Regions from separate parts of the Streptomyces sp. NPDC001700 genome, predicted to be linked through region 2. Evidence: riboswitches for the same ligand, from Rfam matches in the RefSeq annotation. Region 2 holds a riboswitch; each other region holds the start of a gene.
The links. Region 2 has a riboswitch for cobalamin ahead of cobN (cobaltochelatase subunit CobN). Riboswitches for the same ligand answer to the same signal wherever they lie in the genome.
Positions count from the first base shown of each region.

Region 1: another riboswitch for cobalamin. It lies ahead of metE (5-methyltetrahydropteroyltriglutamate--homocysteine S-methyltransferase); the one in region 2 lies ahead of cobN (cobaltochelatase subunit CobN).
Region 3: another riboswitch for cobalamin. It lies ahead of ACWC5C_RS30550 (ribonucleoside-diphosphate reductase subunit alpha); the one in region 2 lies ahead of cobN (cobaltochelatase subunit CobN).
Region 4: another riboswitch for cobalamin. It lies ahead of ACWC5C_RS21885 (FecCD family ABC transporter permease); the one in region 2 lies ahead of cobN (cobaltochelatase subunit CobN).

Region 1 covers NZ_JBSFGE010000021.1:100,301-107,546, reverse strand. Annotated here, with positions in the region: gene ACWC5C_RS31765 (DUF4097 family beta strand repeat-containing protein) at 1-354, shown strand, start outside; gene ACWC5C_RS31760 (ATP-binding cassette domain-containing protein) at 409-1,404, shown strand; gene ACWC5C_RS31755 (ABC transporter permease) at 1,401-2,183, shown strand; gene ACWC5C_RS31750 (hypothetical protein) at 2,342-2,770, shown strand; gene metE (5-methyltetrahydropteroyltriglutamate--homocysteine S-methyltransferase) at 2,933-5,251, opposite strand; cobalamin riboswitch at 5,418-5,641, opposite strand; gene ACWC5C_RS31740 (winged helix-turn-helix transcriptional regulator) at 5,755-6,138, opposite strand; gene ACWC5C_RS31735 (FG-GAP repeat domain-containing protein) at 6,300-7,001, shown strand; gene ACWC5C_RS31730 (APC family permease) at 7,066-7,246, opposite strand, start outside.
Region 2 covers NZ_JBSFGE010000004.1:115,192-122,437, reverse strand. Annotated here, with positions in the region: gene ACWC5C_RS09015 (precorrin-2 C(20)-methyltransferase) at 1-989, opposite strand, end outside; gene ACWC5C_RS09010 (precorrin-8X methylmutase) at 986-1,648, opposite strand; gene cobG (precorrin-3B synthase) at 1,645-3,012, opposite strand; cobalamin riboswitch at 3,071-3,222, shown strand; gene cobN (cobaltochelatase subunit CobN) at 3,259-6,888, shown strand; gene ACWC5C_RS08995 (hypothetical protein) at 6,925-7,167, opposite strand.
Region 3 covers NZ_JBSFGE010000020.1:21,969-29,214, forward strand. Annotated here, with positions in the region: gene def (peptide deformylase) at 1-109, shown strand, start outside; gene ACWC5C_RS30545 (ribonucleotide-diphosphate reductase subunit beta) at 194-1,225, opposite strand; gene ACWC5C_RS30550 (ribonucleoside-diphosphate reductase subunit alpha) at 1,243-3,639, opposite strand; cobalamin riboswitch at 3,768-3,890, opposite strand; gene ACWC5C_RS30555 (FGGY family carbohydrate kinase) at 4,016-5,485, opposite strand; gene ACWC5C_RS30560 (histidine phosphatase family protein) at 5,617-6,309, shown strand; gene ACWC5C_RS30565 (DeoR/GlpR family DNA-binding transcription regulator) at 6,306-7,085, shown strand; gene ACWC5C_RS30570 (FGGY-family carbohydrate kinase) at 7,133-7,246, shown strand, end outside.
Region 4 covers NZ_JBSFGE010000011.1:181,334-188,579, forward strand. Annotated here, with positions in the region: gene ACWC5C_RS21870 (GTP-binding protein) at 1-1,061, opposite strand, end outside; gene rpmF (50S ribosomal protein L32) at 1,069-1,239, opposite strand; partial or broken gene ACWC5C_RS21880 (ABC transporter ATP-binding protein) at 1,394-2,020, opposite strand; partial or broken gene ACWC5C_RS21885 (FecCD family ABC transporter permease) at 2,028-3,008, opposite strand; cobalamin riboswitch at 2,990-3,148, opposite strand; gene ACWC5C_RS21890 (copper chaperone PCu(A)C) at 3,209-3,727, opposite strand; gene ACWC5C_RS21895 (heavy metal translocating P-type ATPase) at 3,708-6,128, opposite strand; gene ACWC5C_RS21900 (hypothetical protein) at 6,125-6,400, opposite strand; gene ACWC5C_RS21905 (heavy-metal-associated domain-containing protein) at 6,663-6,878, shown strand; gene ACWC5C_RS21910 (DUF5134 domain-containing protein) at 7,138-7,246, shown strand, end outside.

The sequences.
Region 1 (7,246 bases), on a different contig from region 2:
AACTCGTTCGGCACCACGACCGTCGGCGCCGTGACCGGCGAGCTGCGGGTGCGCGGCGCCCACGGTGACATCGACATCCGGCGCGCCGAGGACTCGGTCACCGCCGTCACCGCCCATGGCACCCTGCGGGTAGGTGAAGTGGCGTGCGGCACCGTCCAGTTGGAGACCGCCTTTGGCGCCATCGAGGTTGGCATCCGCGAGGGCACGGCCGCCTGGCTCGACGTCAGCTCGCACTCCGGCCAGGTGCGTAACTCGCTCAGTGCGTCCGATGCCCCGGAGAAGACCGAGGACACCGTCCAGGTCCGCGCCCGCGCCCGGTACGGCAACATCGATGTCCGCCGCGCCGCTGTCTGAGCCACCCCACCCCCGTACTCCTCCCGCCACGTCACCCTTCGATCGGAGGGCTCCATGCCTGCATCTGTCATGCCCACGTCTAAAAGTTCCGCGCCCGCCGCCGTCTCCGCCATCGGTCTGCGCAAGGCGTACGGCGACAAGGCCGTCCTCGACGGCATCGATCTGCGCATCCCGGCGGGCACGGTGTTCGCCCTGCTCGGACCGAACGGCGCGGGCAAGACCACCACCGTGGAGATCCTGTCCACGCTCATCGCCGCCGACGGGGGACAGGCCCAGGTCGCGGGCCACGACGTCGCCGCCGCGTCGGACGCGGTACGTTCCGCGATCGGTGTCACCGGGCAGTTCGCCGCGCTCGACGATCTGCTCACCGCCGAGGAGAACCTGCTCCTCATGGCCGACCTGCTGCGCCTCGGCAAGCGCGAAGGCCGCTCCCGCGCCCGGGCGTTGCTGGAGCGGTTCGGGATCGCGGACGTGGCGGACAAGCGGGCCGCGACCTTCTCCGGCGGGATGCGGCGCAGGCTCGACCTCGCCATGACGCTGGTCGGCGACCCGCAGGTGATCTTCCTGGACGAGCCGACGACCGGGCTCGACCCCCGCAGCCGCCGCACCATGTGGGAGATGGTGCGCTCGCTGGTCGCGGGCGGCACCACGGTCTTCCTCACCACCCAGTACCTGGAGGAGGCCGACCAGCTGGCCGACCGGATCGCCGTGCTGGACGGCGGCCGGATCGTCGCCGAGGGCTCCGCCGACGAGCTGAAGGCGCGGATCCCCGGCAGCCACGTCCGGCTGCGGTTCACCGAACCCGCCGAGTACGAGCGCGCGGCCGCCGCCTTCCCCGGCGCCGCCCGCGACGAGGAGAACCTCGCCCTGCGCGTGGCGGGCGACGGCGGCATCGACGCGCTGCGCGCCCTGCTCGACCGGCTGGACGCCGCCGGGACCCGGGCCGCCGACTTCTCCGTGCACACGCCCGACCTGGACGACGTGTTCCTCGCCCTGACCGGCGACGGCGCCGCCGCCACTCCGCTTCCCGTCAAGGAGACCCTGCGATGAGCACCCTCGCGTACGCCGTGCACGACTCGATGACGATGCTGCGGCGCAACCTCAAGCACGCGATCCGCTACCCGGCCGTGGGGTTCGGCAGCGCCATGACGCCGATCCTGATGCTGCTGCTGTTCGTCTACGCCTTCGGTGACTCGATCGGCGCCGGGATGGGCGGCGACCGGGACGCGTATCTGACCTATCTGACGCCCGGCATCATCATCATGGGGGTGGCCGCCGGTTCGATGTCGACCTCGGTCGCGGTGTGCTCCGACATGACCGAGGGCATCATCAACCGTTTCCGCACCATGAGCATCACACGCTCGTCGTTCATGACGGGGCATGTCATCGGCAGTGTCATCCAGACCATGGTGTGCGCCGTCCTCGTCGTGGGTGTGGCACTCGCCGTCGGCTTCCGGTCGGACGCGACTCCGCTGGAGTGGCTGGCCGCCACCGGTCTCCTCGCGGCCATCGCCTTCGCGGTGACCTGGCTGTCGGCCGCGCTCGGCCTGATCTCCAAGACCGTCGAATCGGCGAGCAACAAGCCGCTGCTGGTCCAGTTCCTGCCGTTCCTCGGCTCGGCGTTCGTACCGGCCGACTCGATGTCACCGGGCCTGCGCTGGTTCGCCGAGTACCAGCCGTTCACACCGATGACCGAGACCCTGCGCGGCCTGCTCTCCGGCTCCGCGATCGGCGACAGCGGCTGGATCTCGCTCGCCTGGTGTGCCGGGATCACCCTGGTCGGCTACCTCTGGTCGCGCTCGCTGTTCAACAGCACCACCAAACGCTGAGACCCACCCCGGCTCCGGCCTACGGCCCTTACCCGCGAGGTAATCGACCGTCCGCGCGGGTGGCGGCAAGGTGAGGGTCGTGGGGCCCCGAACCGGCGCACTCCGGCTCGGGGCCCGGCGTTGACCAACGCCCCTTTCCCTGACGGAGGTTGATTGCCATGTCCGCAACCCACGTGGGCCGTACCGCACCCGCCGACGCCTCAGCGGCCCGCCTCTGGCTGCGCCGCTTCCTGGCCCTCGACGCCGCCGTCACCGGTGCCAACGCCCTCGCCTACCTGGCCGCTTCGGGGCCTCTCCGCGATCTGCTCGGCGTCGACCGGGCGATGCTCGTCTGTGTGGGAGCGTTCCTGCTCGTGTACGCGGCGGGCGTCGGCTTCCTCGCGTCCCGGCGGCACCCGCCGGTCCTCGCGGTGCGGTGTGTGGTGGAGGCGAACGTGGCATGGGCGGTGCTCAGCGTCGCGGCGCTCGCGCTGTGGCTGTCGCCGTCCACCACCGGGACCGTGTGGATACCGCTGCAGGCCACCGTGGTGGCGGGCTTCGCGGCGCTCCAGTACGGCGCGCTGCGAGCCGCCACCGCGCGCGGCTGAGCCACGAGCGCGACTCCCCGTGGCGGGTGTTGTGCCGCGAGGAAAAGTTAGGTAAACCTAAGTGCAGCGTGGAAGTGAGGCCGCGCGCCTGTCCCGACCGGGGGCCGGGACAGGAAACGGGCCGGGGTGCGCGAGGCGCCCCGGCCCGTTGGGGTGTCCGGGTCAGGAACCGGACAGCTCACCGCGGACCGTGCGGGCGGCGGCGACCAGGTTCTCCAGCGAGGCGCGGGTCTCGGGCCAGCCGCGGGTCTTCAGACCGCAGTCGGGGTTGACCCACAGCCGCTCGGCGGGAATGGCCTCAAGCCCGGCGCGCAGCAGTTCGGACGCCTCCTCGGCGCTCGGCACGCGTGGGGAGTGGATGTCGTAGACGCCCGGTCCGGCCTCGCGCGGATAGCCGTGGGCGGCCAGTTCGCGCGCCACCTGCATATGGGAGCGGGCCGCCTCCAGGCTGATGACATCGGCGTCGAGGTCGTCGATGGCCTGGACGATGTCCCCGAACTCGGCGTAGCACATATGGGTGTGGATCTGCGTGTTCGGGCGCACCCCGGTCGTGCTGAGGCGGAAGGCCTCGGTGGCCCACGCCAGATACGCCGCGCGGTCGGCGGCGCGCAGCGGCAGGGTCTCGCGCAGCGCGGGTTCGTCGACCTGGATCACCGAGCTTCCGGCCGTCTCCAGGTCGCCCACCTCGTCGCGCAGGGCCAGGGCGACCTGGCGCGCGGTGTCGGCGAGCGGCTGGTCGTCGCGGACGAAGGACCAGGCGAGCATGGTCACGGGGCCGGTGAGCATGCCCTTGACCGGGCGGTCGGTGAGGGACTGGGCGTACGTCGTCCAGCGCACCGTCATCGGCTCGGGCCGGGAGATGTCCCCGGCCAGGACCGGCGGGCGGACGTAGCGGGTGCCGTAGGACTGCACCCAGCCGTGCTGGGTGGCCAGATAGCCGGTGAGCTGTTCGGCGAAGTACTGGACCATGTCGTTGCGCTCGGCCTCGCCGTGCACCAGGACGTCCAGTCCGGCCTTCTCCTGGAAGGTGACCACCTCCTGGATCTCGGCCTTGATCCGCTCCTCGTAACCGGCCGTGTCGATCCGGCCGGTGCGCAGGTCGGCGCGGGCGGCGCGCAGCTCGCCGGTCTGCGGGAAGGAGCCGATGGTGGTCGTCGGCAGCAGCGGCAGGCCGAGGTGGGCGCGCTGGGCCGCGCTGCGCTCGCCGTACGGCTGGGAGCGGCGGGTGTCGGCGTCCGTGACCGCGGCGGCGCGGGCCCGTACCGCCGGATCGTGGGTGATGGGTGAGTCGGCGCGGGAGGCCAGCGCGGCGCGGTTGGTGGCGAGTTCACCGGCGATGGCGTCGGTGCCCCGGGCGAGGCCCTTGGCGAGGGCGGTGATCTCGGCGGTCTTCTGCTTCGCGAAGGCCAGCCAGCGCAGGATCTGCGGCTCGATGTCCCGCTCGGCCGCCGCGTCGAGCGGCACATGGAGGAGGGAGCAGGAGGCGGCCACGTCGACCCGGTCGGCAAGACCCAGCAGGGTGCCCAGCGTGGACAGGGACTTCTCCAGGTCGTTGACCCAGATGTTGCGGCCGTTGACCACGCCCGCCACCAGGCGCTTGCCGGGCAGTCCGCCGACGGCGGCCAGCGCGTCCAGGTTGGCGGCCGCCGCCTCGGTGAAGTCCAGCGCGAGCCCGTCGACCGGGGCCTTGGCCAGCACCGGCAGGGCGTCGCCGAGCCGGTCGAAGTAGGAGGCCACCAGCAGCTTCGGCCGGTCGGCGAGGGCGCCGAGGTCGCGGTACGCGCGCTCGGCGGCGTTCAGCTCGGCCGGGGTGCGGTCCTGGACGAGGGCGGGCTCGTCCAGCTGCACCCACGCGGCGCCCGCCGCGCGCAGATCGGCCAGCACCTCCGCGTACACCGGCAGCAGCCGGTCGAGCAGGGTGAGCGGGTCGAAGTCCGCGGCCACGCCGGGGGCGGGCTTGGCGAGCAGCAGGTAGGTGACCGGGCCGACCAGGACGGGCCGGGCGGTCAGGCCCAGGGCCACGGCCTCCTTCAGCTCCGCCACCTGCTGGGTGGAGTCGGCCGAGAACACCGTGTCCGGGCCCAGCTCGGGCACCAGGTAGTGGTAGTTGGTGTCGAACCACTTCGTCATTTCCAGCGGCGCCACGTCCTGGGTGCCGCGCGCCATGGCGAAGTAGCCGTCCAGGGCGTTCGCCTCGACGGCGGCGCGGTGCCGGGTGGGGATCGCGCCGACCATGACGGTGGTGTCCAGGACGTGGTCGTAGAACGAGAAGTCGCCGGTGGGCACCTCGTGGATGCCCGCCCCAGCCAGCTGCCGCCAGTTGGTGGCGCGCAGCTCGGCGGCGGTGGTCTGGAGGGCGTCGGCGGTGACCCGGCCCTTCCAGTAGCCCTCGATCGCCTTCTTCAGTTCCCGGTTCTGGCCCTGGCGCGGGTAGCCGTACACGGTGGCCCGTGCTGCCGCGGCTGCGGTCTTGCTGGTCACGGAGATCTCCTTCGCGAGATGAATCCCTGAGATCCCGGCGACGGGACGAGAGCGCGAAGGGTGACGGAACCCGGCGGAAGACGACCCCGCGCGGCACAGCGCGGTCATCCGCCTGGTAGGTACGCCGACCCGCCCTCGAGGTCACCGAGATGCCGCGCACGAGTGGTTCGTACGCGGGCCACTGGCAGGTCTTCGGACTCGCGGGCACGTCCTCCGGGGGAGGACACCTACTGGCCGTCGCTTCCCAGGCCCGATATCGCCGGGCCCAGTGCACATGACGGCGGTCGTTCCCGCTCACCGCTGCGGGGCAGTCCCGGATTCCCACCGGGTTCCCTCTTGCGACGCGTCCCGCCTGGCGGACGGGGCGAACCAGCTGCACCGGCCAGCCTACGGGGTGGGGCGCGGGAGGGAAGGGGGCCGTCCACCATCCGGATGGTGAGGTGGGCCACCATGAGGGTGCGGGCGCGGCACCGTCACGCCTGGTCGGAGGTGTGGAACCGCCGTCAGGCGCCGAAGCGCTGGCGCGCGTCCTCGATGCGGTCGAGGTACTGGTGGGTCCAGCCGCACAGGGCGTCGACCGTGGTGCGCAGGGCCCGGCCCGGTTCGGTGAGGGTGTACTCGACGCGCGGCGGCACGGTGGGGTACACCTTCCGATCGACCAGGCCGTTGCGCTCCAGCATGCGCAGGTTCTGGGTGAGCATCTTGTGGCTGACGCCCTCGACCTCGTTCCGCAGCTCGCTGAAGCGCAGGGTGCGCTCGCCGATCGCCTCGATGATCAGGAGTGCCCACTTGTTGGCCACGTCCGAGAAGATCTCCCGGGCCAGGGAGTCCGCGCGCCTCAGATCCGCGTCCTCGGGCAGGCCGTCGAGCTGCTGTTTGGTTGCCATCAGGGCACTCTCCTACGGTTTCCCAGTCACCGCAAGAGAGTGCTGGAGCCTCGTGGCGCCGCCGATGGAATGTCACATTCAGATAACGCGGTGTCCTTGGGTGAACTTCCTTGTAAGCGCAGGCATCTCACGGGGCGTCAGTAACTGAAAGGTGTTCATTAATGCTTCGGAAGCGCTCACGTTTGATCGCCGTGCCGCTCGCGGCCGCCGCCCTGACCCTGACCTTCGCCGGTTACCAGGCCGGGGCGGCCGAGCCGTCGGCCCCGTGCCTGGCCGACGCGACCACGCTGCTCGGTGACCTCGACGGCGACACCTACCCGGACAAGATCACCAACCCCGGGCACACCGGCACCGAGATGACGGTCCAGTGGGGCGCCAAGAACGGCTCGTTCGGCAAGAAACTCCCCGTCAAGGACCTTCTCGGCGCCAAGAAGGGCGAGATCGCGACCGCCGCCGTCGCCGACTTCCAGGACGACGGCACGCTGGACATGGTCGTCAACATCGTCGAGCCGTCCGGCGGCGACGACCCCTCGACGGCCCGCCTCGCGGAATACCGTCCCGGCCCGCTGGACCGGACGAACCTGCGGTCCGCCGACGCCGAGCACTCCGACATCGGCGACCACGGCGAGGCCAGGCAGCTCACCATCGCCCGGTACAACGACGACGCCTACCCGGACCTCGCGATCCGCAACAACGGCGGCGACGGGCAGATGGACCGCGACGTACGGCTCTCCAAGGCGGGCGGCGGCCTCGCGGACTTCGACTACGAGGCGTTCCAGAAGTACGGCGAGGCCGGGTCCTGGGCCGAGCCCCCGGCCATGCCCACCGACGGCTGGAAGCAGTTCTACAAGCCCTGCTCATAACCACCACCGGGCGCCGCGGCATGTCTCAGGACACCGCGGCGCCCGGTGCGCGTTCTTTCACCGCTCAGCCGACGTGGACGTGCGGCCTGCGTGCCCGGTCGGGTTCCGCCTCGCGGAGGACTTCGCGGGTGACGGGGGCGACCTCGCCCTGGCCGAACAGGAAGAACCGCAGGAACTGGGCGAACGGGCTGCCCTCGGTCCACTCGAAGTAGATGTGCGGCCTGCACCCGGTCTCGTCCCGTACG
Region 2 (7,246 bases):
GCCAGGTCGAGGGCGAACTCGGCGCGTTCGGCCTCGACCTTGTTGTCGGAGGGGTGGCGCCGCTGGCCGGGGCGTACGGGGACCCGGTCCAGGTAGGTGGTGTAGCCGACCAGGTCCTCGGCGGCGGCCAGTTCACCTCGGGCCTCGGGGGTGAGCCACAGCGGACCGGCCGGGCCGAGGCCCACCACGACGACCTCGCCCGCGCGCCCGGACCCGGAGACATCGGGAGCGTCCGGCGTGTCGATACGGCTCGGCAGCACCGCCACCGAGAAGTAGGGCACGGACGACGGATCGACCTCGCCCAGCGACCCGGTGCGCTCCGCGCTCATCGTGGCGCGCTCCACGTACCGCGCGTCGGCGAGCCGCCCCGAACGCTCCAGGGCGCGCCGTACGGTCGGGAAGGTGCGGCCGAGCTTCATGACCGCCGCCGCGTCGGTCGTCGCGAGGCGCGCCGTCAGCTCCTCCTCGGGCAGCGTGCCCGGGAGGACCGTCAGCACCTCCTCGCCCTCCACCAGCGGCGCGCCGAGCCGGGCGGCCGCCGCGCTCACCGAGGTGACGCCGGGGATCACCTCGGTCGGATAGCGGTCGGCGAGCCGCTTGTGCATGTGCATGTACGAGCCGTAGAAGAGCGGGTCGCCCTCGGCCAGCACCGCGACCGTGCGCCCCGCGTCCAGATGCGCGGCGAGCCGCGCCGCCGCCTCCGTGTAGAACTCCTCCATCGCGCCCCGGTAGCCGCCCGGATGGTCGGTGCCCTCCGTGGTGACCGGGTAGACGAGCCGCTCCTCGATGTGGTCGGGCCGCAGATGCCGCTCGGCGATGGAGCGGGCGATGCTGCGGCCGTGCCGGGCGCTGTGGTACGCCACGACATCGGCCCCGGCGATGACCTCGACCGCCCGTACCGTCATCAGGGAAGGGTCACCGGGCCCGAGGCCCACGCCGTACAGCCGGCCCTTCGCCGCGGGCGTCGCCTCTCGCTGCTGCTCGCTCACTCTTCCTCGCTCGCTATCGCGTTGATCGCGGCCGCGGCGATGGCGCTGCCGCCGCGTCGGCCGCGCACCACCAGATGGTGGGGCGCCGCCGGGTGTCCGGCCAGCGCCTCCTTGGACTCGGCGGCGCCGATGAACCCGACCGGTACGCCGATGACGGCGGCCGGGCGCGGCGCGCCCTGCTCGATCATCTCCAGCAGCCGGAACAGCGCGGTGGGCGCGTTGCCGACCGCCACGACCGAACCCTCCAGCCGGTCCCGCCACAGCTCCAGCGCGGCGGCGCTGCGCGTCGTCCCCATGCGCCGCGCCAACTCCGGTACGGCCGGGTCGGACAGCGTGCACACCACGTCGTTGTCGGCGGGCAGCCGCTTTCGGGTGACGCCGCTGGCGACCATCTGGGCGTCGCAGAGCACGGGCGCCCCGGCGCGCAGCGCCTCCCGGGCGCGGGCGACCACCTCGGGGGTGTACGCGAGGTCCTTGACCAGGTCGACCATGCCGCACGCGTGGATCATCCGCACCACGACCTGGCTGACGTCGGCGGGGAGGCCGCCCAGGTCCGCCTCGGCGCGGATGGTGGCAAAGGAGGCGCGGTAGATGGCCGCCCCGTCCTTCTCGTAGTCGAACACGGTGTCCTCGATGTCCTCGATCATGTCGTTGATCATGCTGTTCCGCGGGCCGCCGCCACGGCGTCGGCCAGTTGCTCTGCTGCCACGTCCACTACGTCCATCACGCCGCCGCCGGTCACCCCGTCCGGCTCGCGCGTGTCGCGCACGGTGAGCCGGTAGTCCGTAGCGGACGTGGCCAGCGCGTCCACCCAGTGGCCGCCGGGGTGGCCGCAGCGCCGCTCGCAGCCGGAGAAGTACACCGGCGGCGCGCCGGGGGAGCGGGGAGTGCCCGCCACCGCGCGTGTCGCGTGGGCGCGCACATCGGCCAGGGACTTGGCGCAGCCCGGCCGTCCCGTACACGCGCCGACCCCGGCCCATGGGGAATCCGGCTCGGTCACCAGCCCCGCGTCGGTCACTTCACGCGCCGCGGCCGCCGCGCCGTCCGCCGTGAACCCCGGGAGCACCACGCCGCGCCAGGGTGTCACACGCAGCTCACCCGACCCGCCCCGGGAGGCGAGCGCGGCGAGCAGCCGCCACTGTGCGGCGCGGACCCGGCCCAGGGGCACCAGGACGGACACGGCGTGGCGCCCGTCCGGCCCGGACACGACGCCCGGCGCGGGCGGTGTGCCGGGCGCGCCACCCGGCCACTCATGTCCGATTCGCTCCGCTTCGACGCTCTCGTCCGCGAGTCGCGCCGCCAAGCCGTCGACGGTGACGGCGTGTTGCGCGGGCAGGTCGCGCACCCGCCACGCCCGCGTGCCGCTCGCGCGGGCCCTGGCCAGGAACTCCACGGCGGCCAGCGCGGCGGCACGCGGCACATCCCGCGCCCGCACCTCCAACGCGACCCCGTCAGCCCCGGAGCCCACCCGCAGTACGGCCCGGCCATCCCCCGTTGCGATCAATGTCACATCCGCGTCCAGCGCGGCCACATCGCCCCGGCCGTCGTCCATGGCGAACAGGAAACGGCCCGACAAGCCGGACAGTTCTTCCCACGCGCCACCGCACAGCGCGGCGTCCAACTCCCGCGCCCACGCCGTGACATCGCCGTATCCGGCGCCGTCGAGCCCGCTCAGCGGGGACGCCGCGATGTTGCGCACCCGGTCGTACAGCTCGGAGGGGAGTAGTCCGGCGTCCCGCAGCCCGGCCGCCAGCTCGCCACCGCAGGTCGCCGCCAGGCCACGGAGCTGGAGATTTCCGCGCGAGGTGAGATCCAGTCCGCCGTCCCCCAACTCCTCGCTCACCCGCGCCAGCGCCTGCGCCTGACGCACCGTCAGCAAGCCGCCCGGGATGCGGACGCGCGCCAGGGACCCGTCGTCCGCCGGGTGCAGCCGCAGCGCGCCGGGGCAGGCGTCATCGCGTCCGCGCTCCCGGCGTGGGGGCGCTTCATCCGCAGGTGGGACGGTTGTCGGGGGGAGGGACATGGCGGCGAGCATACCGACGTTTCGTCGGCCCTCACCGTCCCGTGCCAGGTCAGGAACGCCTACTATGCTCTGCGGCGGGCCGTCTGGCCCGCCGGACGCTTAAGACGGCGTTTAGGGGAGGAAACCGGTGCGAATCCGGTGCGGTCCCGCCACTGTGAGCACGGCCAGCCCGCCGTGCGAGCCAGGAACTCCCGCCGTCTTCACAACCCGCCCGGGGCGCGGACCCCGAGGAAGGCGCGCTGAGCCATGATCCTTCTGCTGTCGACGTCCGACACCGACCTGCTCAGTGCCCGCGCGGCCACGGGCCCGGTGCCATACCGCCTCGCCAACCCGGCGCGGCTCGCGCTCGACGAGCTGCCCGGTCTCCTCGACGGTGCCGAACTCGTCGTCGTACGGCTCCTCGGTGGCGTCCGCGCCTGGGAGGAAGGCCTCGAAACCCTGCTCGCGGGCGACCTCCCGGTCGTCGTGCTCACCGGTGAACAGGCCCCTGACGCCCAGCTCATGGAGGCGTCCACGGTCCCCGTGGGCATCGCCGCCGAGGCGCACGCCTACCTCGCCCACGGCGGACCCGCCAACCTGGAGCAGCTGGCCCGGTTCCTCTCCGACACCGTGCTGCTCACCGGCCACGGCTTCGAGCCGCCCGCCCCCGCCCCCACCTGGGGTCCGCTGGAGCGCACCGCGCGCGAGGACGTCACCGGCCCGACCATCGCCGTGCTCTACTACCGGGCCCACCACATGAGCGGCAACACCGCCTTCGTGGAAGCCCTGTGCCAGGCCGTGGAGGACGCCGGGGCGCGCCCGCTGCCGCTGTACGTCGCCTCCCTCCGGGCCCCCGAGCCCGAGCTGATCGAGGCACTCGGCGCGGCCGACGCCGTCGTCACCACCGTGCTCGCCGCGGGCGGCACCCGCCCCGCCGAGGCGTCGGCGGGCGGCGACGACGAGTCGTGGGACGCGGGCGCGCTCGCCGGGCTCGACGTCCCCGTACTCCAGGCGCTGTGCCTGACCTCGTCCCGCAGCGCGTGGGAGGAGAACGACGAGGGGTTGTCCCCGCTGGACGCCGCGACCCAGGTCGCCGTCCCGGAGTTCGACGGACGGCTCATCACCGTCCCGTTCTCCTTCAAGGAGGTCGACGAGGACGGCCTGCCGGTCTACGCCGCCGACCCCGAGCGCGCCGCGCGTGTCGCCGGAATCGCGGTACGACACGCCCGGCTCCGCCACATACCGGCGGCCGACAAGCGCCTCGCGCTCGTCCTGTCCGCCTACCCCACCAAGCACTCCCGGATCGGCAACGCGGTCGGCCTCGACACCCCCGCCAGCGCCGTCGCCCTGCTGCGCCGACTGCGCGCCGAGGGGTACGACCTCGGCCCCGAGGAGGGCGAGGGCGCGCTTCCGGGCCTGGTCTCCGGCGTCGGCGACGAGCTGATCTACGCCCTCATCGAGGCGGGCGGCCACGACCAGGACTGGCTCACCGAGGAGCAGCTGGCCAAGAACCCGGTCCGCGTCCCCGCCGCCGACTACCGCCGCTGGTACGCCACGCTGCCGCAGCAGCTGCGCGACGCGGTCGAGGAGCACTGGGGCCCGCCGCCCGGCGAGATGTTCGTGGACACCAGCCGCGACCCCGAGGGCGAGATCGTCCTCGCCGCGCTGCGCCACGGCAACCTGCTGGTCGTCATCCAGCCGCCGCGCGGCTTCGGCGAGAACCCCATCGCCATCTACCACGACCCCGACCTGCCGCCCTCGCACCACTACCTGGCCGCCTACCGCTGGATGGCGAGCCCCCAGGCCGACGGCGGCTTCGGCGCCGACGCCATGGTGCACCTGGGCAAGCACGGCAACCTGGAGTGGCTGCCGGGCAAGAACGCGGCCCTGTCCGCCGCCTGCGGACCCGACGCCGCGCTCGGCGACCTGCCGCTGATCTACCCGTTCCTGGTCAACGACCCCGGCGAGGGCACCCAGGCCAAGCGCCGCGTCCACGCCACCCTGGTCGACCACCTCGTGCCGCCGATGGCCCGCGCCGACTCGTACGGCGACATCGCGCGCCTGGAACAGCTGCTGGACGAGTACGCCGCCATCTCCGCGATGGACCCGGCCAAGCTCCCCGCCATCCGCGCCCAGATCTGGACCCTCATCCAGGCCGCCCGGCTCGACCACGACCTCGGCCTGGAAGAGCGCCCCGACGACGAGGGCTTCGACGACTTCCTGCTGCACGTCGACGGCTGGCTGTGCGAGGTCAAGGACGCCCAGATCCGCGACGGTCTGCATGTCCTCGGCGGCGCGCCCACCGGCCCCGAGCGCGTCAACCTCGTCCTGGCCATCCTGCGCGCCCGTCAGATCTGGGGCGGTACGTCGGCGCTCCCCGGGCTGCGCGAGGCGCTGGGCCTGGACGAGTCGGCCGCCACCCGCACCAATGCGGACGAGGCCGAGGAGCGCGCCCGCGCCCTCGTCCAGGCGATGGAGGACGCGGACTGGGCCCCGGAGGCCGCCGAGCGGGCCGCCCTCGATCTGCCCGAGGAGCAGCGCCCCGCCGTCACCGCGATCCTGGAGTTCGCCGCCCGCGAGGTCGTCCCGCGCCTCGCCGCCACGACCGACGAGATCGACCACGCCGTCCACGCCCTGAACGGCGGCTTCGTCCCGGCCGGGCCGTCCGGCTCGCCGCTGCGGGGTCTGGTCAACGTCCTGCCGACGGGCCGTAACTTCTACTCCGTCGACCCCAAGGCCGTGCCCAGCCGCCTGGCCTGGGAGACCGGCCAGGCGCTCGCCGACTCGCTGCTGGAGCGCTACCGCGCCGACAACGACGGCCAGTACCCGCGCTCGGTCGGCCTGTCGCTGTGGGGGACGAGCGCGATGCGCACCTCCGGCGACGACGTGGCCGAGGCGCTGGCGCTGATGGGCATCCGCCCGGTGTGGGACGACGCCTCGCGGCGCGTCACGGGACTTAAGCCCGTTGCTCAGGACCAGCTCGGCCGCCCGCGTGTCGATGTCACCCTGCGCATCAGCGGCTTCTTCCGCGACGCCTTCCCGCACGTGGTCGGGCTGCTGGACGACGCCGTACGGCTCGCCGCGTCCCTGGAGGAGGACGACGACGTCAACTACGTGCGCGCCCACACCCGCGCCGACCTCGCCGAGCACGGCGACGAGCGCCGCGCCACCACCCGCATCTTCGGCTCCCGGCCGGGGACGTACGGCGCGGGGCTGCTCCAGCTCATCGACAGCCGCGACTGGCGCACCGACGCCGACCTCGCCGAGGTCTACTCGGTGTGGGGCGGCTACGCGTACGGCCGTGGCCTGGAGGGCCGTCCGGCGCGCGAGGAGATGGAGACCGCGTACCGCAGGATCGCGGTGGCGGCGAAGAACACCGACACGCGCGAGCACGACATCGCCGACTCGGACGACTACTACCAGTACCACGGCGGCATGGTCGCCACCGTGCGCGCGCTGAAGGGCACCGCCCCGGCCGCGTACATCGGCGACTCCACCCGCCCCGAGACGGTGCGCACCCGCACGCTGCACGAGGAGACCTCGCGGGTCTTCCGGGCCCGGGTGGTCAACCCGCGCTGGATCGAGGCGATGCGCCGCCACGGCTACAAGGGCGCGTTCGAGCTGGCCGCCACCGTCGACTACCTCTTCGGCTACGACGCCACCACGGGCGTGGTCGCCGACTGGATGTACGACAAGCTGGCCCAGACGTATCTGCTCGACCCGGAGAACCGCGCGTTCCTGGAGGACGCCAACCCCTGGGCGCTGCACGGCATGGCAGAGCGGCTGCTGGAGGCCGAGAGCCGCGGTCTGTGGGAGAAGCCGGACGCGGAGGTGCTGGAGCGGGTCCGGGAGCTGTTCCTGGAGACCGAGGGCGGTCTGGAGGGCGGGGACGACTGATCCCCGAGGTCCGTCAGTGACCGAACGGGCGGCGGCTCAGCCGGAGGACGGCCGGGCCGCCGCCCGGATCCGGTCCGGCCAGGGCGGGCAGTTGACCAGTTCGGTCCACTCGCGGTCGTACGCCCCGGGCACGGCCCGCCCCGCGGACGACCACCGCTCGACCAGGGCCGCGTAGATCGGTACGCAGCTCGACTGGTGCAGCGTCTGGTGAACCGTTCCGCCGCCTTCGGTGCTCCGGTCCAGCGCTCTGCTCGGCTGCGAGAGAGAACGGCGTCGCATCGTCGTCGTCATGGTCGGCCAACGCGCGGCGCCCCGTGGGGTCACCTCCTTCGCGCCGACCTCACCCGCACCGGCGTGG
Region 3 (7,246 bases), on a different contig from region 2:
CCTCCACGGCTACCTCTACATCGACCGCCTCTCCAAGCGCGACCGCAAGGACGTGCTCCGGCAGATGGCAGAGGGCACCGCCCGCTACGAGACGGTCCCGAACGACTGAGCGCACCTCCGTACAGCACGGCACAGGGCCGGACACCCCTCTCGGGGAGTCCGGCCCTGTGCTGTGTTCGCGAGACGCGGAGGCTCAGAAGTCGTCGTCGAAGGAGACCGAGCCCTCTACCGCCACCTGGTAGGCCGAGGCGCGGCGTTCGAAGAAGTTGGTCAGCTCCTGGACGTCCTGCAGCTCCATGAAGGAGAACGGGTTCTCGGAGCCGAAGACCGCCGGGAAGCCGAGGCGCTTCAGGCGCTGGTCGGCCACGCACTGCAGGTACTCGCGCATCGACGCGGTGTTCATGCCGGGCAGGCCGTCGCCGCACAGGTCGTGGGCGAACTGGAGTTCCGCCTCGACGGCCTCCTTCAGCATGTCGATGACCTGCTGCTCCAGCTCGTCGTCGAAGAGGTCGGGCTCTTCCTCGCGGACGGTGTCCACGACCGAGAAGGCGAACTCCATGTGCATGGACTCGTCGCGGAAGACCCAGTTGGTGCCGGTCGCCAGGCCGTGCAGGAGGCCGCGCGAGCGGAACCAGTAGACGTAGGCGAAGGCGCCGTAGAAGAACAGGCCCTCGATGCACGCCGCGAAGCAGATCAGGTTGAGCAGGAAGCGGCGCCGGTCGGACTTGGACTCCAGCCGGTCGATCTTCTCCACCGAGTCCATCCAGCGGAAGCAGAACTCCGCCTTCTCGCGGATGGAGGGGATGTTCTCGACCGCCGCGAAGGACGCCGCCCGGTCGTCCGGGTCGGGCAGGTAGGTGTCCAGCAGGGTCAGATAGAACTGGACGTGCACGGCCTCCTCGAAGAGCTGCCGCGACAGGTACAGCCGCGCTTCGGGGGAGTTGATGTGCTTGTAGAGCGTCAGCACCAGGTTGTTGGACACGATCGAGTCGCCGGTCGCGAAGAACGCCACCAGTCGGCTGATCATGTGCTGCTCACCGGGGGAGAGCTTGGCGAGGTCGGCGACGTCCGAGTGGAGGTCGACCTCTTCCACGGTCCAGGTGTTCTTGATCGCGTCCCGGTAGCGGTCGTAGAACTGCGGGTACCGCATCGGCCGCAGGGTCAGCTCGAACCCGGGGTCGAGCAGGTTCTTGGTGCTGTCCGTCGCGGTGTTCGCGGTGGTCATCTCGGATGCGGTGGGCATTACTGGCAGGCCTCGCAGGACTCGGGGTTTTCCAGGGAGCAGGCGACCGCGTCGGCCTCGGCGGGCGTCGCCTGCGCGGGGACGGCGGCCGTGGCGGCGCCACCGCGGGCGCTCTGGGCGATCCGGGTCGCCGGGCGGGAGCGCAGGTAGTAGGTGGTCTTGATGCCGCGCTTCCAGGCGTACGCGTACATCGAGCTGAGCTTGCCGATGGTCGGCGCGGCCATGAAGAGGTTCAGCGACTGGCTCTGGTCGAGGTACGGCGTACGGGCCGCCGCCATGTCGATCAGCGCGCGCTGCGGGACCTCCCACGCGGTCCGGTACAGGTCGCGTACGTCGGCGGGCACCCAGGAGAGGTCCTGGACCGAGCCGTTGGCCTCGCGCAGCGCGTCGCGGGTCTGGGCGTCCCAGACGCCGAGCTTCTTCAGGTCGTTCACCAGGTAGTTGTTGACCTGGAGGAACTCACCGCTGAGCGTCTCGCGCTTGAACAGGTTGGAGACCTGCGGCTCGATGCACTCGTACACGCCCGCGATGGAGGCGATGGTGGCGGTCGGCGCGATCGCCAGCAGCAGCGAGTTCCGCATGCCGGTCACCGTCATCCGCTGCCGCAGCGCCTCCCAGCGCTCGGGCCAGGTGGTCTGCGCGTCGGCGTAGTGGTCCGGGTGGAGGACGCCGCGCGCGGTGCGGGTCTCGGCCCAGGCCGGGTGCGGGCCGTGGCGCTCGGCGAGGTCGCAGGACGCCTCGTACGCGGCGAGCATGATGCGCTCGGAGATCCGCGTGGAGAGCGCCTTCGCCTCGGGCGAGTCGAACGGCAGCCGCAGCCGGAAGAAGACGTCCTGGAGGCCCATCAGACCGAGCCCGACCGGACGCCAGCGGGAGTTGGAGGCCCCGGCCTCGTCCGTCGGGTAGAAGTTGATGTCCACCACGCGGTCGAGGAAGGTCACGGCGGTGCGGACGGTGCGGTCCAGCCGCTCCCAGTCCATCTCCCCGTCCTCACCGAGGTGGGCGGCGAGGTTGACCGAGCCGAGGTTGCAGACGGCCGTCTCGCCGTCGTTGGTGACCTCCAGGATCTCGGTGCACAGGTTGGAGGAGTGGACGACCTTGCCCGGCTCTGCGGTCTGGTTGGCGGTGCGGTTGGCGGCGTCCTTGAACGTCATCCAGCCGTTGCCGGTCTGCGCGAGGGTGCGCATCATCCGGGAGTACAGCTGCCGCGCCGGGACCTGCTTGAGCGCCCGCCCCTCGGCCTCGGCCTTCCGGTACGCGGCGTCGAACTCGTCGCCCCACAGGTCGACCAGCTCGGGCGCGTCCGCCGGGGAGAACAGCGACCAGTCGGCGTCCGCCTCGACCCGGCGCATGAACTCGTCCGGGATCCAGTGCGCGATGTTGAGGTTGTGGGTGCGGCGGGCCTCTTCGCCCGTGTTGTCCCGCAGCTCCAGGAACTCCTCCAGGTCCGCGTGCCAGGTCTCCAGGTAGACGCAGGCCGCGCCCTTGCGCCGGCCGCCCTGGTTGACGGCGGCCACGGAGGCGTCGAGCGTGCGCAGGAACGGCACGATGCCGTTGGAGTGCCCGTTGGTGCCGCGGATCAGCGAACCGCGGGCGCGGATGCGGGAGTACGACAGACCGATGCCGCCCGCGTGCTTCGAGAGGCGCGCGACCTGGTGGTAGCGGTTGTAGATCGAGTCCAGCTCGTCCAGCGGCGAGTCCAGCAGGTAGCAGGAGGACATCTGGGGGTGCCGGGTGCCGGAGTTGAACAGCGTGGGGGAGCTGGGCAGGTACGACAGCGTGCTGGTCATCCGGTACAGCTCGGCCACGTCGGCCAGCGCCCGTGTCGACGGGTCCTCGGCGAGCCCGCAGGCCACCCGCAGCAGGAAGTGCTGCGGGGTCTCGATCACCTGACGGGTGATCGGGTGCCGCAGCAGATAGCGGCTGTGCAGGGTGCGCAGCCCGAAGTAGCCGAAGCGGTCGTCCGCGCCGTCGGCCAGCGCCTGGTCGACCAGCGCGTCCAGCCGGGTGGCGTGGGTGGTGGCGAACTCGGCGGTGGAGTCGGCGATCAGGCCCTCGCGGTGGCCCACGGCGACGGAGGCCGAGAAGGAGTTCGCGCCCTGCCCGGCGGCCTCGTCGGCGATCGCGCGGGTCAGCAGCCGCGCGGCGAGCTTGGAGTACTCCGGCTCCTCGCCGATGAGCCCGGCCGCCGCCTCGGTCGCCAGGGAACGCAACTCCGCCTCGTCCGAACCGGAATGGCGGCCGCGCAGGGCGGCGGCCGCGACCCTGCCGGGGTCGGTGGCGGGCAGGTCGGCGGTGAGCGCCGTCAGGGTCCGCAGCAGGGCGGTCCCGGGCGCGTCGGCCGCTGCCATAGAGTCCGCTGCCTCTGAAACCGGATCGGCGGGCGCGATGGTCACTGAAGTGTTCTCCCTCGCTCGGCTGGGGGCCTGCGAGGGGCGGTGCGCGATGGCCGCTTACGGGCATGCCGATTCCGCTTCAGGGCACACCGCGCAGCGTCCATCGACCCAACCCACGAGGCCCGGACGTATGCAGACGGCCGTCGGCAGGTCATCGGACTCACGGGTACGCAAAAGCGCACACGTACACCGTTGCGGGACAGTTCCGGATTCCCACCGGATTCCCCTGCGGCGACAGCGAGCACGAGCATACATCTTGTGTCGCGCTGCGCACGCGCCCCCAGATGTTGTGTCGTCAGCTGGGTGGATTCGCATAGATGTGCTAGTCGCGTCAGGCTTTGGCCGCGCTGGAATCTCGCCGGAATCCCAGGGAAAACTAGCTCGCCGGGCCGCTCGTCCGCCATTCGTCCAGGGCACGGGCGAGGCGGTCGCGGTAGCCCGCGTAGCCCTCCTCGTACGCGCCGCGAAGCTCCGCCCGGGGCTCGACGGTACGGGACGCGGAGCGCCAGTGCGGGGCGTCCACGGGGTCGCCGAGTGATTGCCAGGCGACCACCGCCGCGCCGCGCGCGCCGACTTCCGGCTCGTCCGGGACGGCCGCGGGGTGACCAATGACATTCGCGAAAATCTCCGTCCACGCGGCGGAGCGCACGCCCCCGCCGCACAGCGCGAGCCGCCCCGAGAGCCCGGCCGCCTCCAGGCAGTGGCGGGCCGCGTAGGCGACGGCCTCGCAGACGGCCCGTACGGCGTCGGCGCGGGTGGTGCCGAGGCCGAGGCCGTCCAACCGGCCCTGGGCGGCGGGCTCCACGAACGGGGCGCGCTCCCCGGCGCCGGACAGGAAGGGCAGCGCGGTCACGCCGCCCGCGCCCGGCGGGCTCTGGCCGAGCAGGGTGTCCAGCTCGGCCGTGGTCGTCCCTGTGAGATCGAGCACCCAGCGCAGGGCGGCGGTGCCGACCATCGCGGGCATCGCGCGCAGCCAGCGGTCCGGGTCCGGGACGCATAGCCACATTCCGGCCGGATCGGCGGCCGGGTCCACCACGGCGCGGTCGGTGAGCACCTGACAGGCCAGCGTGGTGCCGACGATGAGCAGCCCGTCGCCCACGTCCCGCACCCCGCTGCCGATGGCGCACGCCGGAAGGTCGTACGGGCCGGAGACGACGGGCAGTCCGGGCGGCAGCCCGGTCAGCCGGGCGCCCTCGTCGTCCAGCGCGAGGACGGCGCCGGGCGCGGCGGGCGGCGGCAGCAGCCGGGCGTGGTCGCCCACCCCGCACAGCTCCAGGGCGGCGGGCACATACGTACGGGTGGTGACATCGAGGAACGGGAGGGAGGCGTCCGAGGCGTCCACGGTGATGACACCGGTCAGCCGCTGGGCCACCGCGTCCACGCAGTACCCCGCGACCGACGCCCGCTCCAGCGCCGCCGGTTCGTGCTCGGCCAGCCAGCGCAGCAGCGGGGCGTGGCAGCCGGGGAACAGTCCGGAGCCGGTGAGGGCGTAGAGGGCGGTGAGCGTGCCGTCGGCGCGCCAGCGGGCGACGGTCTCCCCTCCCCGGCCGTCCAGCCAGGAGATCGGCGGACGCACCGCCCGGCCCGCCTCGTCGCGCAGCCACAGCCCGTCGCCCTGACCGGTGAGCGCGAGCGCGGCGGGCGGCGCGGGGAGCGCGGCTGCGACCTCGCGCACCACTTCGGCGACCGTGCGGAGCACGTCCTCCAGGTCCTGTTCGACCCGGCCGCCGGGCAGCCGGTCCAGTCGGCTGGGGCGGGCGGCGGAGGCGAGGGCGGTCCCGTCGCGACCGAAGGCCACGGCCTTGGTGACCGAGGTGCCGACATCCACTCCGATGATCGCGCGCATGGCCTGCTGCCCTCCGGAACCTCGGTGTCCCTTCACATAAGCGATGCTAGATTTAACATCAGAGACGTGATGAGGCAATGGTCCAGGCACTGGCCGACACACAGGCTGGCCGACGCACAGAGGAGCCCCGGATGACCGCCCGACTGCTGCTCGTACGCCACGGGGAGACCGTGTGGCACGCGGAGAACCGGTACGCCGGAACCTCGGACATCGCGCTCACCGAGCGCGGCCACGGGCAGGCGCGGGCCCTCGCCCACTGGGTGCGGGGCCGTGGGATCGACGCGGTGGCCTGCTCCCCGCTCGGCCGGGCGCGGCACACCGCGGAACCGGCCGCGACCGCGCTGTCCCTGGTGCCCGAAGTCATCGAGGAGCTGCGCGAGATGGACTTCGGCTGGGGCGAGGGCCGCACCCTCGCCGAGATGGAGGCGGAGGACGCGGCGGCCGTCCGGGCGTTCCGGGAGGACCCCAATGCCGGGGCGTTCCCCGGCTCGGAGCGGCCCGGCGACGCCGCCGCCCGGGCCGTCGCCGCCCTGCGGCGGCTGGCCGAGGCGCATCCGGACCGCACGGTGCTCGTCGTGGCGCACAACAGCCTGCTGCGGGTGGCGCTGTGCGCGCTGCTCGGCCTCCCCGTGGGCCGCTACCGCACGGTCTTCCCCCGGCTGGACAACGCGGCGGTGACCGAGATCGGGATCGACGGCGACCGCACGGCGCTGCGCTCCCTGAACGTGCCGACCGGCAGTGTGCCGACGGGTGACGTGCCGACCGGCGGCGTGCCGACCGGCGGCGTGCCGACCGGCGGCATGAGGGGAGAGGCCCGCCCATGACCACCGCCCGCTCCCAGGACGCCCGCAGACAGGCCATCACCGAACACGTCCTCGCGCACTCCACCGCCACCGCCGCCGAGCTGGCCGACCTCACCGGGGTCAGCCTGATGACCGTGCACCGGGACCTGGACGAGCTGGCCCGGCTCGGCGTGCTGCGCAAGTTCCGGGGCGGGGTCTCGGCCCTGCCGTCGTCGGTCTTCGAGTCCAGCCTCGCCTACCGGATGGGCGCCCACCGGGCCGAGAAGGAGGCGGTGGCCGCCACCGCCGCGGAGCTGGTCGAGCCCGGGATGTCGGTCATGCTGGACGACTCCACGACCGCCCTCGCACTCGCCCGGCTGCTGCTGGAGTCCGCCCCGCTGACGGTGGTGACCAACGCCCGGCGGGTGATCGAGGTCTTCGCCGGGGTGCCCCGGATCCGGCTGATCGGGCTCGGTGGGGAGTACTCGCACACCCATGACTCCTTCCTCGGCGTGCCGTGCGCGGAGGCGATCGGGGCGCTCTCGGTGGACCTGGCGCTGGTCAGCACCTCGGCCATGGACGCGACGACCACGTACCACCAGGAGCAGGACGTGGTGCTGGTCAAGCGCGCCATGCTCGCCGCCGCCGCCCGCACGGTGCTGCTGATGGACGCGTCCAAGACCCGGCGCACGGCGCTCCACCGGCTGCGCCCGCTGGCCGACTTCGACCATCTGGTGGTGGACGGCGGGGCGGACGCCCGGCTGGTGGGGGAGTGGCGGGAGCGCACGGATGTGAGGATCGCGCCCAGTCTTTCTTAACGTCGCCAGTGTGAACTTAACGCGATATGTGAGAGGCGTGATGCGTGATGTCCGACCGGGCCGAGGTCGTCGCGGGGATCGACATCGCCACGGCGGCCGTGCGGGTGGTGTGCACGGACGCACACGGGCGCGTACGGGCGCGGGGCGGCGCCCAACTCCCG
Region 4 (7,246 bases), on a different contig from region 2:
GCGTGGTGCAGGGAGGCGGGGCGCAGGCCGGTGCCGATGAAGACGAGTTCCTGGCCGTGCTCGGCGGTTTCACCGGCCTCGCTGTGGCCGTTCCGGGCTCCGGAGGGTTCGAACCGGGCGACGACGCCTGCCTGCGACCACAGTCCGGTCACCCGGGGGCGGGTGGCCAGCCAGAAGAAGCCTTTGGAGCGCAGGATGCTGCCGTAGGCCCCGGTGTCCAGGTCATTGGCGATGAAGTCCCACAGCCGGGTGGGGTGGAACGGCTTGGTGGCGCGGAAGACGGTGCTGGAGATGCCGTACTCCTCGGTCTCCGGCATGTGGTCGCCGTTGAGTTCCCTGACCCAGCCGGGCGCCTGCTGGGCGCGTTCGAGGTCGAAGCGGCCGGTGCCGAGCACGTCCGTGGGGGCGACCCGGCCGTGTGCGGCGGGTACGAGACGGGCGGCCGGGTTGAGCCGCGACAGCGCCGCCGCCAGCCGTTCGGCCGTCTCCGGGGTGACCAGGTCGAGCTTGTTCAGGACGATGACATCGGCGAACTCGACCTGGTCCATGAGGAGATCGCTGACGGTGCGCTCGTCGTCCTCGTACTGGTCCAGTCCTCGTGCGGCCAGCTCGTCGCCGCCGTCCAGCTCCGGCAGGAAGTTCGCGGCGTCCACGACCGTGACCATGGTGTCGAGGCGCGCGACCTCGTCCAGCGTGGCGCCGTCGTCGCGGGGGAAGGCGAAGGTGGCGGCGACGGGCATGGGCTCGGAGATGCCGCTGGACTCGATGAGGAGATAGTCGAACCGTCCCTCTCCAGCGAGCCGGTCCACCTCCTCCAGCAAGTCGTCGCGCAGGGTGCAGCAGATGCACCCGTTGGTCATCTCGACGAGGCGCTCTTCGGTGCGGGAGAGAGCCGCGTCGCCGTCGCGGACGAGTGACGCGTCGATGTTCACCTCGCTCATGTCGTTGACGATGACGGCGACCCGCAGTCCGTCGCGGTTGGTGAGGAGGTGGTTGAGGAGGGTGGTCTTGCCGGACCCCAGGAAACCCGACAAGACCGTCACCGGAAGCTGGCCCGCCATGGCGCGCTCAGCCCTCGGGGCGCAGCAGACCACGCCGGTAGGCGGGGACGAGCCGTCGCGGCACCTGATGTTCGCGGCCGTCGATGGTGATCGTCACCAGCTCCGGCGCGCTTGCTTTCCACTGTGCGCGGCGGTGGCGGGTGTTGCTCCGGGACATCTTCCGCTTGGGCACGGCCATGACGTAGGGGTCCTCTCCTGATCGGCGCTGTCCCCGTAACCGTACATGAAAATGGGTCCCGTTTTCATGTGTCCCGTTTTCGTGTGTCAGGCCACTCGGCCCGATCGTCGGCTGCTTTGCGCGGGCAGGAAGGTCACCTGGGGTGCGCCGGTGCGTAGAGGCGGTCGCAGTAGTAGGCGGCGAGGTTGAGGTCGTGGAGGGCCGCCAGCGCCGTGGCGGGCAGCCGCCGCAGGATGCCCAGGACGTCCAACTGGTGCCGTATGTCGAGGTGGTTGGTCGGTTCGTCGAGTACGAGCAGGGACGGCTGTTGGGCGAGGGCACGGGCGATGAGTACCCGCTGGCGTTCGCCTCCGGAGAGCCGGTCGAAGGGGCGCGCCGCCAGCGTGGCCGCGTCCACCGACTCCAGGGCCGACTCGATCAGCCGGGCGTCCTCGGCGGTTTCGCCTTCGAGTAGCCGTTTGTGCGGGGTGCGGCCCATCGCCACCACCTCCCGCACCGTGAGGTCGAAGTCCGCCGCCGTCTCCTGGACCACGGCGGCCAGGGTTCGCGCCAGTCGCCGCACGGGCAGTGACCAGGCGTCGGCTCCGTCGACGCGGACGCGCCCGGCGTCGGGGCGCAGGACGCGGTAGACGGCACGCAGCAGACTGGACTTGCCGCTTCCGTTGGGACCGACCAGACCGATCACCTCACCGGGCCGGGCGGTCAGGGAGATGTCCCGTACCAGGTGGTGCGCACCGGCGGTGAGCGTCAGCCCCTCGACGGTGAGTTCGGCCCCGGTCATCCCGCCCCCCCCGTTCGGTGTTCCGCCGGGCGTCCCGGCGCATCAGCCACAGGAAGAACGGCCCGCCGCACAGAGCCGTCAGGACGCCGACGGGGATTTCCATGGGCGCGGCGACCGTGCGGGCGGCGACGTCGGCCCAGACCAGGAACACCGCTCCGGCCAGCGCGGCCGTCGGCAGCAGCCGCCGGTGGTCGCCGCCGACGAAGATGCGCACGATGTGCGGCAGCATCAGCCCGACGAAGCCGATCGGCCCCGTTGCCGCCACCAGAACGCCCGTCACCAGGGACAGCAGGACGAACATCCGGGCGCGGAACCGCGCCACGTCCAGCCCCATCGTCGTGGCGGACTCCTCGCCCGCCAGCAGCAGGTTCAGCGACCGGGCCTGTACCAGCAGCGCGGCGATGCCCACGAGCAGCGCCGTGGTGGGCAGCCACAGCATGTCCCACCGGACGCCGCCCAGCTCGCCGAGCGTCCAGGTCAGCACTTCCCGTGCCTGGTTGCCCCGGTCCGCGGTGAGCAGCAGCAGATCCATCACCGCGGTGAGCACCGACGCGACCGCCACTCCCGACAGCACCAGCCGCACCGAGGTGATCCGCCCGCCCGCGCGGGCCGCGGTGTACACGAGCAGCAGGGTGAGCAGGGCCCCGGCGAACGCGGAGACCGACAGGGACACGGTGCCGAAGAGGCCGACACCGGAGACGATCACGACGACCGCGCCCAGGGACGCCCCGGAGGACACGCCCAGCAGATACGGCTCCGCGAGCGGGTTGCGCACCAGCGCCTGCATGGCGGTGCCCACCACCGCGAGCCCGGCGCCGGTCACCGCCCCGAGCAGCACCCGAGGGGCCCGTACGTCCAGCACGATCGTCTCGCGCGCCCGGGACCAGACCGGCTCCGACCAGTCGGCACCCAGACCGTGTCCCACGATGCCCCACACCTCGCCGGGCGGCACCCGCACCGAACCGATCGCCAGCCCTGCGGTGAGGGACCAGGAGCAGGACTCGTGCTCAGTGGCCTCTTCGAAGGGTTCCACTCCCCGGTCACAGTGGCGGGACCGTGCCGGATTCGCACCGGCTTCCTGTCTCCCGTCGCGGTGATGACCGGGTGATCCTACTTTTCCTTGAGTGACGGATAAAGGGCGCACGTCCAGATCTCCCGCAGCTCCACAGCGCTGCGGACGAACTACTCTCACGGCTCGATGAGATGAGAGCGCATCGCCTCGGCCCCCACCCGGCCGCGGCCGGTGAACCACAGGTTGAAGGTCACCCTCTCGCCCGGCTTCAGCATCGGCGGGTCGAGGACCGCGACATGGATGCCTCCCCGCTTCATCCGCAGTGTGCTGTGCGCGGGGATGGCCACCTTCTTCGCCCAACGGACGGCGCCCGGCCGCCTCTTGTCGGGCTCGCGCAGCATGGAGACGCCCAGCTCCGGGGAGTCGGCGAAGACCAGGGTGTCGTCCCGGTCCCCGACGTTGCGGATCTCGAAGTACGCGGCGGCCACGTGCTCGGGGGACTGGAGGATCCAGCCGGCGCTGACCTCGATCCGCGGGACGGGCACTCCCGCCGCCCCGGTCGCCGTGTAGCCGGTGAGCAGGGCCAGGGCCAGTGCGCAGCCGCCCACCGGGATCAGGGCCGCCCGCGCTCCCCGGGCCACCGTCTCTCTCAGGCGGCGCAGCGGCGGGGTGCGGTCATCGGTCGCTGAGGACATCGTTCTTCCTTCTCGTACGGCCGTGCTCGGTGTCCGCTGAGTCATGGGACGCGAGGGGAGCGGGCGGTGTGCCGGTCCGGCGCCCGCCCGGGGCGTAGGCCCGCAGCCGCAGGCTGTTGGTGACGACCAGGACCGAACTCGCGGACATGGCGGCTGCCGCGACCATGGGGTTGAGCCAGCCCGTCGCGGCCAGCGGGACGGTGACCACGTTGTAGCCGAAGGCCCAGACGAGGTTGGCGCGGATGGTGCTCAGGGTGCGCCGGGTGAGCCGGATGGCGTCGACGACGGCCAGCATGTCCTCCCGTACGAGGGTGATGTCGGCGGCGCCGATCGCGGCGTCGGTGCCACCGCCCATGGCCATGCCGAGATCGGCGGTGGCGAGCGCGGCGGCGTCGTTGACTCCGTCGCCGATCACCGCGACGCACCGGCCCTCGGCGCGCAGCTCGGCGACGATCCGTTCCTTGCCCTCCGGGGTCACCCCGGCGTGGACCTTCTCAATGCCCGCTTGCTCGGCCATCGCCTGGGCGGGGGCGGTCCCATCACCGGTCACCAGCACCGGCTCGATGCCCAGCGCGCGCATCGCCGCCACCGCCTCGCGGCTGGTGGGCCGCAAGGTGTCACCGACGGCGAGCAGCCCGACCGGGCGGTCGTCGATCTCCACGATGACGGCGGTGTGTGCGGCGCGCTCGGCGGCATCCCGTGCCTCGCGCAGTGCGTCCGGCAGAGGCTCCGACGGACGCGGGCGGCGTACGCGCACACGGTGGCCCTCGACGTGGCCGGACACGCCCTCTCCGGGGTGGGCCCGGAACTCCGTCACCTCCGGCAGACCGGTGTCATCGGCCGCGTCGCGGCGGGCCGCCGCCACCACCGCGCGGCCGATGGGGTGTTCGGAGCCCTGCTCCACGGCCGCGGCCAGCCGGAGCAGATCCTTCTCCTCCGGCCCGTCCTCCGCCACGGCCACGTCGGCCAGGGACATGCGGCCGGTGGTGAGCGTGCCGGTCTTGTCGAGTACGGCGGTGTCCACGCGGCGCAGCCGCTCCAGCGCCTCCGGGCCGCGGACGAGGACGCCGAGCTGTGCCCCGCGCCCGCTGGCCACGAGGAACGCGGTCGGTGTGGCCAGTCCCAGCGCGCAGGGGCAGGCCACGACGAGGACGGCCACGGCCGCGGTGACGGCCGACTCACCCGCCGCACCCGCGCCGAGCCAGAAGCTCAGCACGGTGGCGGCGATGGCCACGATGACCGGTACGAAGACGCCCGCCACCTGGTCGGCGAGCCGCTGCATCCGGGCCTTGCCCGCCTGGGCCTCGGTCACCAGCTGTGTGATGCGGGCGAGTTGGGTGTCGGCGCCGACCGCCGTGGCGCGTACGACGAGCAGACCGCCGGAGTTGACGGCCCCGCCGACGACGGCGGTGCCGGGGGTCACCTCGACCGGCACGCTCTCGCCGGTGACCAGGGACAGGTCCAGCGCCGAACCGCCCTCGACGACCACCCCGTCCGTGGCCACCTTCTCGCCGGGGCGCACCACGAACTCCTGTCCCGTGGTGAGCGCGGACACGGGGATGCGGCGATTGCCGCCGGACTCCCGCAACTCCACGTCCTTGGCACCCAGTTCGGCGAGCGACCGCAGCGCCGAACCGCTCCGGTGCCGGGCACGCGCCTCCAGATGCCGTCCGAGGAGGACGAACAGCGGAACGGCGACCGCCGCCTCCAGATAGATGTGAGGCACACCGTCGTCGGCCGAGGGCAGCAGACTGAACGGCATCCGCATGCCCGGTACGCCAGCGCCACCCCAGAGCAGCGCGTACGCCGACCACGCGTAGGACGCGAGGACGCCGAGGGACACCAGGGTGTCCATGGTGGCCGCCGCGTGCCGCAGGCCGCGCAGCGCCCGGTGGTGGAAGGGCCACGCGCCCCAGGTCGCGACCGGAGTGGCGAGGATGAAACACACCTGCTGCCACCGGTCGAACTGCCAGGCGGGAACCATCGAGAGCACCATCACCGGCACTGCCAGCACCGCGGTGAAGATGAGCCGTTCGACGTCACCGGCGGCTTCGCGGTCCTGTCCATCTGACCCGTCCGTGGAATCCACGGAAAGGTCCCCGTCGGTGGTTCCGGGGGCGGGCGCCGGGAGTTCGGCGGTGTATCCGGCCCGTTCGACGGTGGCGATCAGCTCATCCGTGGTCACGGTCTCCGGGTGGGAGACCCGCGCCGTACCGGTGGCCAGGTTCACGGAGGCGCTCACGCCCTCGACGCGGGCCAGCTTCTTCTCCACCCGGTTCACGCAGGCCGCGCACGTCATGCCGCCGATCAGCAGGTCGGTGGTGTGGGTGGGCGCGTCGGAGGTGTCGGCCGGAGGGGACGTGGCATTCGGAGGGGACGCGGCGTCCGGGCGCTCGCTCATCGCTCCTCCGTCCACGCGCCGTGGCTCAGCGGTCCCATGCCGTGGGTGCCCATGCCGCCGCCCCCGTCGTCCTGCGGCACGCTCCGGTGGATGCCGGGATCCACCGGACCGGCGGCGCGCCCCACGGCGTAGGAGGCGGCCATCAACACCACCAGGAGGACGAGGAATCCGGCCAGCGCGGGAGGCGGCAGCGCGCGGCGCAACCGGGCGCCGAGTGGCTCCGCCTCGTCGGGCGCCGGTCGCGGCGGCGCGGCGGTATCGGTCAGCGGCATCTTCGGCACTCCCTGTGCTGGCTTCCGGAAACGGCTGGGGTCCGCTCACCATTACGGGCCGGGGCGGCAGGGCGCTCACCAAGCGGGGGCTCTGTCATACAAGGAGAAGACCGTCCCCGCCGGGAACTGCCCGGCCCTGTCGTCCGACATGTGGAGCGCGAGGTTTCTCCGCCCCGCCGGAGCCCGACGTGAACACCAGCGCTCATATGCGCGTATTCCCCATCGAAAGCATCACCCTCCCCGTACACCAGGAGCGATGACCATGACTGAGATCCGTTACATCGTCACCGGCATGACCTGCGGACACTGTGTCGCCAGCATCACCGAGGAGGTCTCCGAGGTGTCCGGGGTCAGCGAGGTCAGCGTGGACCTTCCGTCGAACGAGGTCACGGTACGCGGCACCACGCTCGACGACGAGCAAGTCCGCGCCGCGATCACCGAAGCGGGATACGGCGTCGCGGGCCTCGCAACCGCCTGACCCCACAGCGGACGGCCCGGCGGGGCCGCGGTATCCCGCGGTCCCTGCCGCGACCGACCGGCCCCGCTCATCACTGTCCGTGCCGCCGCCTGAGAGAAGGCCCAGCGATGCCCGACAAACAGACCACGCCGACCGCGACCGCGACCGCACATGCGCGGACGCGGCCGAACGGCCGTGAGGACCACGACCTCATACCCCGGAGCAGCGAATTGCCCGAGCCCCACCGGCCCGAACCCGTGACGACGCGGGGAGTGGCCCGATGATCGCCTCGACGGGTCTGCGGTGGATCCTGACCCTGCTGTTCGTCGTGCCCGCCCTCGCCGCGATGTGGCGGACCGGCGCGCCCGGACGCGCCGGAGGCGGCCCGG